Regions from separate parts of the Anaerocolumna chitinilytica genome, predicted to be linked through region 2. Evidence: riboswitches for the same ligand, from Rfam matches in the RefSeq annotation. Region 2 holds a riboswitch; the other holds the start of a gene.
The links. A riboswitch is a leader RNA that binds a small molecule or an ion and turns the genes downstream of it on or off. The one in region 2 is predicted to bind cyclic di-GMP.
Positions count from the first base shown of each region.

Region 1 (6,191 bases), 930 kb from region 2:
CGATACTTCACCAGAGAGATTGATATGAAAGGCTCTTGTTAAACCAAAATAAACCAAAAATAGAAGTACCAGCTGGGGCATTATGCGGACAAACTCCAGATACAACCGCGTTATGGCTTTCACGGCGGGGTTTTTTAAGGTCATTATCATCCCGAGAAAAATCCCCAGAAACATAGAAATAATAACTGACAAAAGTGAAATCTCAACAGTAACCCATAATCCTTCTAAGAGCCTTATGAGGTTTCTTCCCTCGAATAATACTTTAATTCCCAAATCCTGCATATCTTAACTTCCTTTCTATCATGGTAAATATTACGGAAATCGGAAGCAGTATACCAAGATAAGATAATACCAGCATAAAGAGCGCTTCATCCGTATTATAGGACATTCCGATGAGAGACTTAGCCGTATACATTAAATCCGCCAGGGCAACAGCACTAAATACTGAGGTTTCTTTTATCAAGAAAATAATATTAGCTGTAAAAGCCGGTATAGATACCGATATTGCCTGAGGCAGCAGTATATATCCGATAACCTGACCTTTTGTAAGACCTAAGCTTAAAGCGGATTCCATCTGTATAGCAGGCACAGCTTCCAAACCGCTGCGAAAAGCTTCCGCCATATAGCTTCCTCCCAAAAAAATAAGGCCTGTAATGGCACAGGTCTCTGAACTAAGTAAGATACCCGCCTTTGGTAATCCGAAATATAAGAAAAATAACTGTATGAGCAATGGAGTATTTCTGGAAAGTTCAATATAAATCCCGGTTATCTGTTTTAGCACCGGTATCTTTAAGTACCTTATAAGGCTGCATATCAATCCTAAAAGGATAGAACCAGCTATTCCTATCAAAGCTATCCTTACGGTAAGTCCTGCTGCTGTCAGGTACATGGGGGCATATTCTTTCAGCACATCTATGTTCATGGTCTAAACCTTTCTTCCATTTGTGGGATGTTAACATTTTCTAATTCCTATTAATATTATATGAATTATATGAATTAACGATGACATTATTTTATAAAATGATTATCTATTTGTCAATGCTTTTTTATTTTTGTTTCAAAAACAAAAAAATACCTTGGGGAAACACTTAGAAAAGTATTAATCCCCCAAGGTACTTTATTATTTGTATTTATACATAGTTGAGAAAGGCCGAACTTTTGATGCACTTATCTCTCATAGTTTCATTATAACAGTCTCTCTATGGGAAACCGGCATAAATTCATTTTTCACCTGTTCCCTTAGAACTGCTTTCTTTACTTTTCCGCTTGAAGTAACCGGGAATTCCTTCACGGTCTTTATATATTTTGGTACCTTAAACTTTGCAAGATGCTTTGCAGCAAATTCCCGGATTTCCTCTGCATTGAACAGATACCCTTTAGTAGGAATGATAAAGGCACAGATTTCTTCTCCTAACAGCTCATCCGGAACTGCAATTACAGCTGCATCAAAGACTCCATCATGGTGTTTCAGTACATTTTCAATCTCCGCCGGAGAGATATTCTCCCCTCCGCGGATTATTATATCTTTGATTCGTCCTTCAATATGTATAAAGCCTTCCTCATTGACACTTACCAAGTCCCCTGTATGGAGCCAGCCCTCTGTATCAAGGGCACTGTCTGTAGCCTCCTGATTACGATAGTAACCCTTCATGATATAAGCCGATTTCACAAGAAGCTCTCCTTTTTCTCCAAGGGCAGCTTCTTCACCGGTTGCTATATCTATCACCTTGATTTCTACCCCGGGCAGAGGTCTCCCTATGCTGTGTATTCGATGAATCCTGTCATCAAAAGAAGCAATCTGAGTAATTCCAATAGCTTCCGTCTGCCCGTAGAGATTTGCTATAGTCTCAATCCCAAGGTCTCCCATTATTCTATACATTAATTCATTGCTGCAGCAAGCACCTGCAATAAAACCTTTGGAGAGACTGGATAGATTATACTCATCCAAGTCACTATTTAACATAAACTGAAACATAGAGGGCACGCCGTTAAATACGGTACAGCTCTCCTCCTCAATAAGGGACAACGCCTTTTTTGTTTCGAACCTCTCTGCAATTACGATGGAGGCTCCGTACAAAAGACCGGCGAAGGTACTAAGTACAAAACCGATGACATGAAACAAAGGCAGGCAGAGCAATATTCTGTCATCCTCATCATACTCCATCCGTTCTCCTGAGACCAGGGCATTATTTACATTTGCAAAATGGCTAAGTACAACACCTTTGGGATTGCCAGTAGTGCCGGAGGTATAAAAGATATTCAAGGGATCTTCTGCTGTAAGTTTCTTCCCGGCTTCCGTTAAAAGTGTACTGCCAACTGCTGCCCCAAAGCTCTTTAGTTCTCTGATATTATACGCACCTTTTAACTTCGAATCATCTAAGGTAACTACTGTTCTTAAGTCTGGGAATTCCTCACTCCTAAGCTTTCCCCGCTCACAGGATAAAAGCTCAGGGATAAGCTGTGTCAGGTTATCAAGAAAGCTAACTCCTTTAAAACCTTCCATAAGAAATAAAAGTGAACTCTCCGACTGCTTTAACACATAGGATAGTTCACTTTTTGTACTGGCTGTATTGATGCATACCAGAACAGCGCCTATTCTGGCTGCTGCTAATTCAAGGATAACCCACTCCGGGGAATTAAGGGCAAGAATTGCAAGATGATCCCCTTTCTTAACACCTAAGGTAAGCAAACCCTTGGCTAAGGCTTTGCTCTCCTCCATAATTTGAAGAAAAGTAAATGTTTCCTGTCTTTTCGGAAATACCAATGCCTCTCTGTCCCCATATCTTAAGCATGTTTCGTCCATTATCTCTGATAAAGTCATTGTACTGAACATATTTAGCTCCCTTCTGCGTGCCTATTATCACCCTCAAGGGATACTATTATCACTATGCCGAAGTTCTTAATTAACTCCCAGCTAAAGTGTCCATTAGTACCCTGTAGGTGCCAAGCATGCTTAAAATCAAGGGGAGTGAAAGATTTTTCTTTCACTCATTCTCCCCCTTCTATGTATCTGTTAGTATTTACATAGCAGCCCAATATTCTGAGAGCCGCAGCCAATCGTCCATATTACGATATAATCCCCCCGCTTAACCTGTCCCCGTTCAATTGCTTCATACAAGGTAATAAAGGGACTGCTGGTTCCGGTGTAGCCATATTCATCCCCAATATAAAGGCTATGGTCCTCATCTATACCAAAATTCTCCCTTATCTTGCGAATGTTTATAAGTGCATACTGAGAAAAACAAAACATACGGATATCATCTTTGCTAAGTCCGTTTCGAGTTAAAAGCTTACTTATACTTTCTCCTGCGGAAGCAGGAACATCTTCTGTAGGCGGAACAAATTTGATTAACATATCTTTCTTATTGTCCGTTCGAAAGATATTGGAAAAACCGCAGCCGGGAAATAATGCCACATCAACCCCTTCTGATTTGACTGTACATACAGAATCCAGGACACCGGCATCTTCTGCTGTCTTTTCCAAGATCACAGCACAGGCAGCATCACCGTAATGTCCATATAGATTCTCTTCTTCTTCATTAATCATCATATTAATATAGTCACAGCCTATCAGTAAGGCTTTCGAGACATGAGGCGTTAGAGCCATATATTTTGCAGTCTGCTCAAAAGCCAGCGCCATACCGCAGCAATTGGAATTGACATCATAGCAGATGCACTCATTCTTTCCTCCGATCGCGTTATGTATCTTGATGGAAGTAGGCGGTGCCGTATATTCCGGAAGCTGGCTGGATAAGATAATCATGTCCATATCAGCACCTGTAAGACCAGTCTTTTCCATAAGCTTGTTAACTGCCTGAAGAGAAATCGTCAGAGTATTTTCATTTTCATTTTCAAATAAAAACCGCTTCTCTCTCCCGATAACATCCCTTAAAAAATGCTCAACCTCCTTACCTCTCTTACGAAAATGCTCCAGATAGGGTTCATTATCCACCACCTTATTTCCATGACTTACCGCGATATCCCTTATTTTAACCTGCACCATATAACCGTCTCCCTCTGATGTATTTTTTATTTTATATCAAAGTCTTCAATACCGGCTTCTTTGGCGAGTCTTTTAACCTGCATTGCAAGAATTGCACTATCCTGCATACGAAAAACTACTTTTTTAAAGCCTGTCTGCTTATACAGAACAAAAAATCCTTTTAACTTCTCCTGTTTATCCGGTGTAATTACTCCCATATTTCTGGCATCCAGTTCCAGGCTTACCTGGGAAGGGTTGATTTTTCTTACAGCCTGTCCATAGGCCTCACCAAAGCTTGCTATATCCTCATCTCCGAATTTCCCATCTAGAACGATCTTTAAAACATCTCCTGATACGGTAATACTGAATTTCTCCATACTCGCTCTCCTTCTCTTTCCGTGTATGAAAAGACCCTTATCCCAGTGAAATAAAAAAATCCATGGCAAAGCCATGGATTAATACCTTCATGGTAACCCGGCTGCCATAACTTCTGTCTTAGGCCCGAAGCTTTGCGTCCCTGTCTTTCGGCAGGTTTGCCTTTTTCATTCAGTCTTTTCATTTCATTTATAATATATTGTATGACATTTTCTACTTTTCTACCATACTCTACTATTATAGGTTTTATTTTACATTTTTTCAAGTATTTCCTAAATTAATTCATAATATTTACATATATTTTATTAATATTCGTTATAAAACTATGTTACAGTCCGTACTTTCTTACATATTCTACCATATGCCCTATATTCCCTTCTCCGGCAAACCGTCCGGAATCGAAAAAGTTCTCACTGCTGTCCAGCCAAACCAGAGGGTTGGTTTCTTCCGCTAACTCTACCGCATGTTTAAGATATCCCCCATAGACTTCCACACAACATTTATCTTTATAATAAGTAAAATCCATAAAATGATAGAGGGTAATATCACTGCCCTGAATACCGGTTTCTTCATATAATTCCCTGTAGGCTGCATGAAGGCCGTCTTCTTCCTTTTCGATTTTTCCGCCGACAAGATTATAAAGTCCTAAATAAGGTTCTTTCCTTCTTTTACAGAAAAGAATCTTACTTCTATCTTCACTATATACCAAGATACAATTAAACCCTTGCATTCTTATTCCTTCTTTCTCTGATATTAAAAATATTGCCAAGTTCCTAGTACAAGCGAATTCATGTACGCCTGTACTTACAAACCTGGCAATGAGTATTAATGACTATCTATTATATTACTTGATACTGTGCAGTACTTCCAGTACCTTTGTCTTGATTTCTGTTAATTTATCCTCTGCTTTCTCAGCAGTATCTGCTTTGGTATAAATATAAAGCTTGATTTTAGGCTCGGTTCCGGAGGGCCTCAAGGAATACCAGCAGCCGTCATCAAAAGCGAACTCTACCGCATCTGTCTTTTCAATCTCAACAGCACTCTTCTCACCGGTCAGCACGTTCGTAGACTCCGAGGTCAGATAATCTGTAACTTTGATTAGATTGGAACTTCCAATTGAGCCTGCATTGTTCTTACGATATTCTACCATCATCCGCTTAATTCTCTCCTGGCCTTCGATGCCTTCCAGTACGATGGAGATGGTGTCTTCACGGTAGTAACCGTATTTCTCATAGAGCTCATTCAGGACATCAATTAAAGTCTTGCCTTGTTTTTTATAGTACCCAGCCATTTCTGCTAAGATAAGTGTTGCACCGACTCCGTCTTTGTCTCTGAGGTAACTGCCGACATTGTAGCCGATACTTTCTTCATAACCAAAGATATAAGTATATTCCTTGGTATTATCCCATTCATTCGAAAGTGCGCAGATGTTCTTAAAGCCTGTAAGTACATTAAACATCTTAACTCCGTACTCTTTTGCAATAGCACTTCCCATCTCACCGGTTACAATGGATTTTACCATGGCTGCATTATTAGGAAGGGTTCCCTTTTCTGTCATAGAAGTTAACAGGTAGTTGATAATCAGAACCCCTACCTGATTGCCGTTTAAAGCTTCGATTTTACCATTCTGTACCACTTCAACAGCAAGTCTGTCACAATCCGGGTCGGTAGCAATAAGCACATCCGCACCCACCTTAAGTGCCAGTTCCTCACTTAAAGCAAAAGCTGCATGGTCTTCCGGATTGGGATAAGCTATGGTAGGGAAGGTTCCATCGGGCATTTCCTGTTCCTTTACGATATGAACATTAGTATAGCCCATTCTTTCTAATACGGT
Region 1 covers NZ_AP023368.1:4,588,807-4,594,997, forward strand. The annotation lists gene bsdcttw_RS20020 (amino acid ABC transporter permease) at 1-282, opposite strand, end outside; gene bsdcttw_RS20025 (amino acid ABC transporter permease) at 263-922, opposite strand; gene bsdcttw_RS20030 (AMP-binding protein) at 1,175-2,833, opposite strand; gene bsdcttw_RS20035 (3-oxoacyl-[acyl-carrier-protein] synthase III C-terminal domain-containing protein) at 3,014-4,003, opposite strand; gene bsdcttw_RS20040 (hypothetical protein) at 4,030-4,359, opposite strand; cyclic di-GMP riboswitch class I at 4,448-4,530, opposite strand; gene bsdcttw_RS20045 (NUDIX hydrolase) at 4,686-5,087, opposite strand; gene bsdcttw_RS20050 (phospho-sugar mutase) at 5,202-6,191, opposite strand, start outside.
Region 1: it holds a riboswitch for cyclic di-GMP, as region 2 does, so the genes downstream of both, bsdcttw_RS20040 (hypothetical protein) here and bsdcttw_RS15970 (3-oxoacyl-[acyl-carrier-protein] synthase III C-terminal domain-containing protein) in region 2, are expected to answer to the same signal.

Region 2 (6,191 bases):
ATATAAGCTATGAGAATACCATAATTCGTTATTGGAACCTGTTGATCTATACTGCATTTTTGACGGTATTTTACTTCTCGTTCTGTAATCATACAGCCTCCGCAGTGAACGATAAGTTTATATGGGCTTAAGTCCTCCGGGAATTGTCCTCCGGAAGTAAAAGCGAACTGAAATTCTTTGCCCGTATAATTCTTAATCCATCTTGGCAGCTTTACCGTTCCGATATCATCACATTGTCTGTGATGGGTACAGCCTTCACATATTAATATGGTGTCACCATCTGTAAGTTGTTCCAGGGCTGCCACTCCCTTTACTGCTTCCTGAAGAAGCCCTTTATACCTTGCAAAAAGGATGGAGAAGGACGTTAAGGGAATATCTCTTGGTGTGTCTGCTGATACTTTAGCGAAGACCTGACTGTCTGTTATAACCAAACTTGGCTTCTTTCCCAAATTCTCTAAGGTTTCCTTCAACTCATATTCCTTTACCACAATAGCGGTGGCATCGGACTCTAAAATATCTCTTATTGTCTGCTGTTGAGGTAAAATCAATCTGCCTTTTGGTGCTGCTTTATCAATAGGTACAACCAAAACTATGAAGTCAGAAGGATGTATAATATCTCCAACAATTCGAAGTTTATTATCTTCTACGGGAGCTAAAATTGCAATTTTTTCTTTCAATGCTTCTATATTTTTTCCTGTAATAGCGCTAACATAAATTTCATTTGACTTATCGGGAGACGCTTCCTCTGTTAATAAATCCACTTTATTATACACAATAAGATATGGAATATTTTTTTCTCCGAAAAGTGTAATTAATTCTTCATCCGAATTGCTAATTCCGGTAGTTGCATCTACTATAAGAATTGCAACATCCGTTTTATTTAATACCTGCCTGGTCTTTCTGACTCTAAGTTCTCCTAAGGAACCTTCGTCATCAATTCCTGGAGTGTCGATTATCATCACAGGACCCATTGGTAGCAACTCCATTGCTTTATATACAGGATCTGTAGTAGTACCTTTGAATTCAGACACCACTGATAGTTCCTGCCCGGTGATTTTATTTACAAGGCTTGATTTGCCTGCATTCCTCTTACCGAAAAACCCAATATGCACCCTGTCAGAGGAGGGTGTTTCATTTAATCCCATACTGCCATCTCCTTTGTGATTTTCATGAAAAGACATTTTTCCTGCCTTTTCATATATCTCCATGCGAACCTTATGGTATCACAAAAACCTTATCAAATCAAGCAGGAGTAGAGTTTACAAATAATAATAATAATAATAAGAAGAAGAAGAACCGGCTATAGAGGAAATATTCAAATCTTCTATAACCGGTTCTCAATTAAAATTTACAAAGTAATGTTATGGTCTGGGTACCGCTCCCGAATGCACATAGGATAAAATAATCACCACGCTTGATCTGCTGGTTCTCCCACATCTCGTAAAGAGCAATAAAGGGGCTGCTGGTTCCTGTATCACCATATATATCTCCAATATATGGGCTATTCACCGCATCTATATATAGTCTCTCCCGAATACGCTCAAGACCCTCTCGGTTATTCTGAGAAAAGCAGAACATATTAATATCATTTATTCCAAGGTTGTTGCGACTTAGTATCTCATAAATTGATTCCTCTGCAACATCCATGATATGTGCTTTCTTTCCTACAAAAGAGAACTTGAAGTCTGCTCCTTCTTTAATCATAAGCAGATTAGAAAAACCGCCGTAAGGGAAATGATATCCATCATTATCTTCTGTTCTTACAAGACTCAAAGAATCATATACTCCGCATTCATCTTCTGTTCTTTCAAGGATTACAGCACAGGCTGCATCTCCTAAGTTATTTTTATTCATATCTATATAATCACATCCAATTAAGAGTGCCCTCTTTATGTTTGAGCTTACCGACATATATTTTGATATTTGATCAAAGGCAAGAGTCATACCACAGCCATTGGAATTAACATCGTAACAGATGCATTCTTTTTTACCGCCGATAGCATTATGGATTTTCACAGATGTTGCAGGTGTCACATATTCCGGCAATTGACTGGACAATACAATCATATCCATGTCAGCACCGGACAAATCGGTTTTAAAGAACAGTTCCTGTATTGCATCTAAAGAAAGCATAATTGTATTCTGCCAATTATACCTGATACTGCTGTATTTTTCACTTTTATCCACTATTTCTTCAACCACCACATTTCCTTGTGCCTTTTCAGAAATAATCTTTTTATTTTTGATATGGTCGGAAATATAGTATCCCTGACTTACTGCGATATCTCTGATCTTAATATGTATCATATAATCTCCCATGCATATGGCAATCTGCCTGTTGATTGTTTATTGTCTACAAGATATTGCTAACAATAGTGAAAATTACAATTGCACTGTTATCGTTATATCATTTACAAATTTTTCTATAAAAAGAAAAAGCTAGCCAAGAAAGCCATGGCTAGTCAATAAACCTGGTAACCCGGCTACCTTTGCATCTGCTTTAGGCCCGTGGCTTTGCGTCCCTGCCTTTCGACAGGTTTGCCTTTATCTTGCATTATTTTTTTGTTTCCGTACTATAGTAATAAATACCTATTACATATTATATTATATACATATTTCACTTTTTAGCAAGTATTATTTATATAATTTGTCATTCTTAGTCATTTTTTGTTGTTTTGATTTCATGAAATCCAAATTTCTTTCATCTGATATATACATTTTATTTGTCGATAATTAAATTCACAATATCTTTGTATGTCGTAAATGCCTTCAACTGAAACTTCCCTATTTTTATACTTTTTGTATAATTGTTAATCACCAAGTATTGACTGAAAGCAGCTGAGTCTTCAATAATTCCTTTTTCCTTTAAAAGCTTTGATACCTGTTCTGAAGTCATACCTTGGGTAATATTTATTTCGATGGCACCTGAGGCATTACTGGTATCCTTGGAATTCCCTTCCTTTGAGGTATCTTCAGAAGCCGGGGTCTTTGTAGAAGCAGGAGTATCTGTTGGTGTTGGGGTGTCCGTTGGTGCAGGAGTATCTGTTGGTGCAGGGGTAGTTGTAGGGGCCTCTGTAGGAGTCGTAAGTAAATCATTTAGTGACCCGTCTGCTGTCTTTTCTACCATTCCGAGTTCTGTAGCCCGCTCTTTGATTTGTGCATCGGTTAGTTTTTTATTTGGAAATATATGAAATGCAACAGACATAACAACAGCAGTAAAAAGTATTCCAACACCTATCCCTCTTATATAATATTTTAAGTTCATATAATCCTTTCGCTAATATCAGATTCTTATTTGATATTCCTTAAAAATATTGTTAAAAAAACGAAACCTTTTAATTGGATTTCTTACTGTTGTTTTTGTCTGTACAGGTCGACTACAAGCTTTACTTCACCCTGTCCGATTTCTAAAGTTCGTGAGATATCTACAATAGAAAATCCATTGGAGTACAGTTCCAATATTTTTTGATTGGAATTATTTCCTGCTTCAGGATTATCTGGGGCTTGTAATTCCCTCGCCGGTAAATCTCTTGCCCCAACAGTCTTCTCTGTCTTCTCTTCCTTCTTTTCCGTCCTGGCAGGCTGGTGAATATTTTCTTCCAATACTTTTTTCTGCCTGTCTGCATTTTTTAGGAATGTTTTGAGCTCTTCTTCCTTTTCACCAAGCATATTATAAAGAAATATCACTTCTTCATGATTGTGCTTAATCTTCTCTAATATTTGTTCTGAAAAGTCATGAACTGCTATGATTTTCTCATTGGAAAGCTGACTTAATTGATTCTCCAGTTTAAATAAATATCCCTCTGAAGTCTCCTGACAAGCCTCGTCAAATTTCTGTCTCAACTCCTTCGTAAGAAGTTCATTACTGACTTCGCCCACTGTTTGATTCAGGACAGTTGAAGGAATAAATCCATTGTTCTTATCGGTTTTATCCACCATAAAACAACTGATTATTATCGCTGCAAGTCCTGCTATAACAAGGATAATTGCTATCGCTTCCATACATAACCTCGTTTCTGAATATTAATCATACCTGAATATTAATTATTGATTCAATATTCTTAAATCGGCAATTAATTAATGCCGAGTTCCTATACAATCCTTCGGATTAAGTTAAGTTCTCTCTTATAGAATTATATCCTGATATCAATAGAACCTGGCTTCATCGTCCCTTTTTCATCCTTGGACTCTTCTTTTTGCTTTTTCTTTGAATTTGAACCGGAATAACTGTTATTCCCTTTTTCTTTTGCATCATAACGATATTCCTTGTTATCACCCTTTGTCATTTTGACTGTTTGCTGACTGTTATGTTTTACTTCATGGCTCAACTTGTCGTGGATCAGAATCTGGTCGTTCATGGGTTTCTGACTTTCCTGATGCTTATAGCTTGTAACCTCCTGGGACTTTGGTGCCATCGATGCAATTTCAATAGGCGTTATAGGCATATTACCCTCCATGTGATGCGCTTTTGCGCATCCTCAAATCAAATGTGAATTGTATTAATTTTCACATTACTCCTTTGTGAATATCAAATCTTACTATTAATATACCTGAATATATAGCTGAAAATGCTTCATTTCTTTCAACATTCGAAACAACCATGTCGCCGACTAACTGAATTATAAACCAACTATTTTGATGTCAGCCCTGTCTCTTATAAATTTTGAATAATGGGTTTCTGTCTTTATGTAATAGATTACATTGGATATCATAACTTTTACCCCAGGATAAGCGACGTTTTCAACTTTTATCCATCCTCCATCGCTATTACCAATTTCAGCCCTCAACTGCTCATATTGACTCTGGCATTCTTTTAGTTCTTTCCGAAGTAAAATGCAATTATTTGTAGCAATTCTGATATATTCTAATTTTTCAGGTGAAAACACTTCTCCCTGACTTAATTTTCGTTTGTAAGTATCTATAATTGGCAGCAGCTTATCGAGATCTGCATCGATAGCAGTTATTCTCTTTTGTAATGCTCTGTAATTTTCTACTTTTCTGGGATCAATACCAACTTCCAGCATAGTATAGGTTCCCATAGTGGAGCCTGCAGTTTTAACAGTAATGGATGTTCCGGACATTATTTCACCTCCGGTTATAAATCCCTTTTTACCGCCTACTGTGATATCTCCTTTAGCAGATACCTTACTGTGCAGAATAGCTTCTGTCGTAATATACCCTCCGGACTTGACAACGGCATTTTCGATAAATTTGCTGATTATATTACCTTCTGCCTCCATAATCCCTTTATTCATACCCTGCATGCCTCTTTTTAAGACGATCTGACCGCCTGCATAAAGAGTGGCTCCTTCTACAACACCGTCTACGATAATATCTCCTTTGGCATGTACAGAGTATCCGGCAGTTACATTACCTTTAACAGTAACATTTCCTTCGTAGGTGATATCTCCTGTGGAGGAATCAACATCAGCAAGAACTTCATAGGTATTGGAAACAAACACTTTGTCATTTATCAAATCAGCATGTCCGCTGACATCTGAGAACATGATAAGCCCGTCTTCTGACAAATGAATATCTCTGCCATGTTTTAAGACCTTTCTCGTTACTTTTCTGGGTTGTATACTAACACCTGTAACATCTATCCCCGGCTTACCAAGAACTTCAGGGATTAATTGAGCCAGCTGATCCCCTTTATTAATAGAGCTAATCATATCCAACTGATGAAAATCTACCGTTCCATCCTCTTTTTCTTTTGGCTTTAAAGATTTATCCGTATTAAAAAAATAGATGATTTCCGCATCTTTTCCTTCAACAGGCTTTAATCCTCTGGCTAATGTTATTGCTTCATTGTAGACTGGGTTTGCAATATAATCATTAATGATATCTTCAAGAATACCATATTTTACACCGGAACTTTTTAATACCTCTATAATATTTGCCTTACTTAACCTATTCCCCTTCTGGGAAGCTGGATAGAAAATACCTTCAGCGTACATCTTATCCGGAGAAAATGTAACCTCCATTAATTCGTCAATTTTTGGTAATTGTGCTACCGTCAACTTGCATTCAACTACATTTTCTTTTGATGCATTCAAAGCACGTACAAGTGAATTCATGTCATAATCATAAATCTTTACCTTGCTAAGATATTTTGATAAATCATCAAATTCCAATGGTTTACCATCCGCTCTGCCAGGTATTAATTTGACATAAGTTCCGTCAGCTTTTAC
Region 2 covers NZ_AP023368.1:3,657,853-3,664,043, forward strand. The annotation lists gene hydF ([FeFe] hydrogenase H-cluster maturation GTPase HydF) at 1-1,145, opposite strand, end outside; gene bsdcttw_RS15970 (3-oxoacyl-[acyl-carrier-protein] synthase III C-terminal domain-containing protein) at 1,342-2,307, opposite strand; cyclic di-GMP riboswitch class I at 2,471-2,553, opposite strand; gene bsdcttw_RS15975 (endolytic transglycosylase MltG) at 2,720-3,265, opposite strand; gene bsdcttw_RS15980 (DUF6115 domain-containing protein) at 3,349-4,002, opposite strand; gene bsdcttw_RS15985 (hypothetical protein) at 4,134-4,445, opposite strand; gene bsdcttw_RS15990 (DUF342 domain-containing protein) at 4,620-6,191, opposite strand, start outside.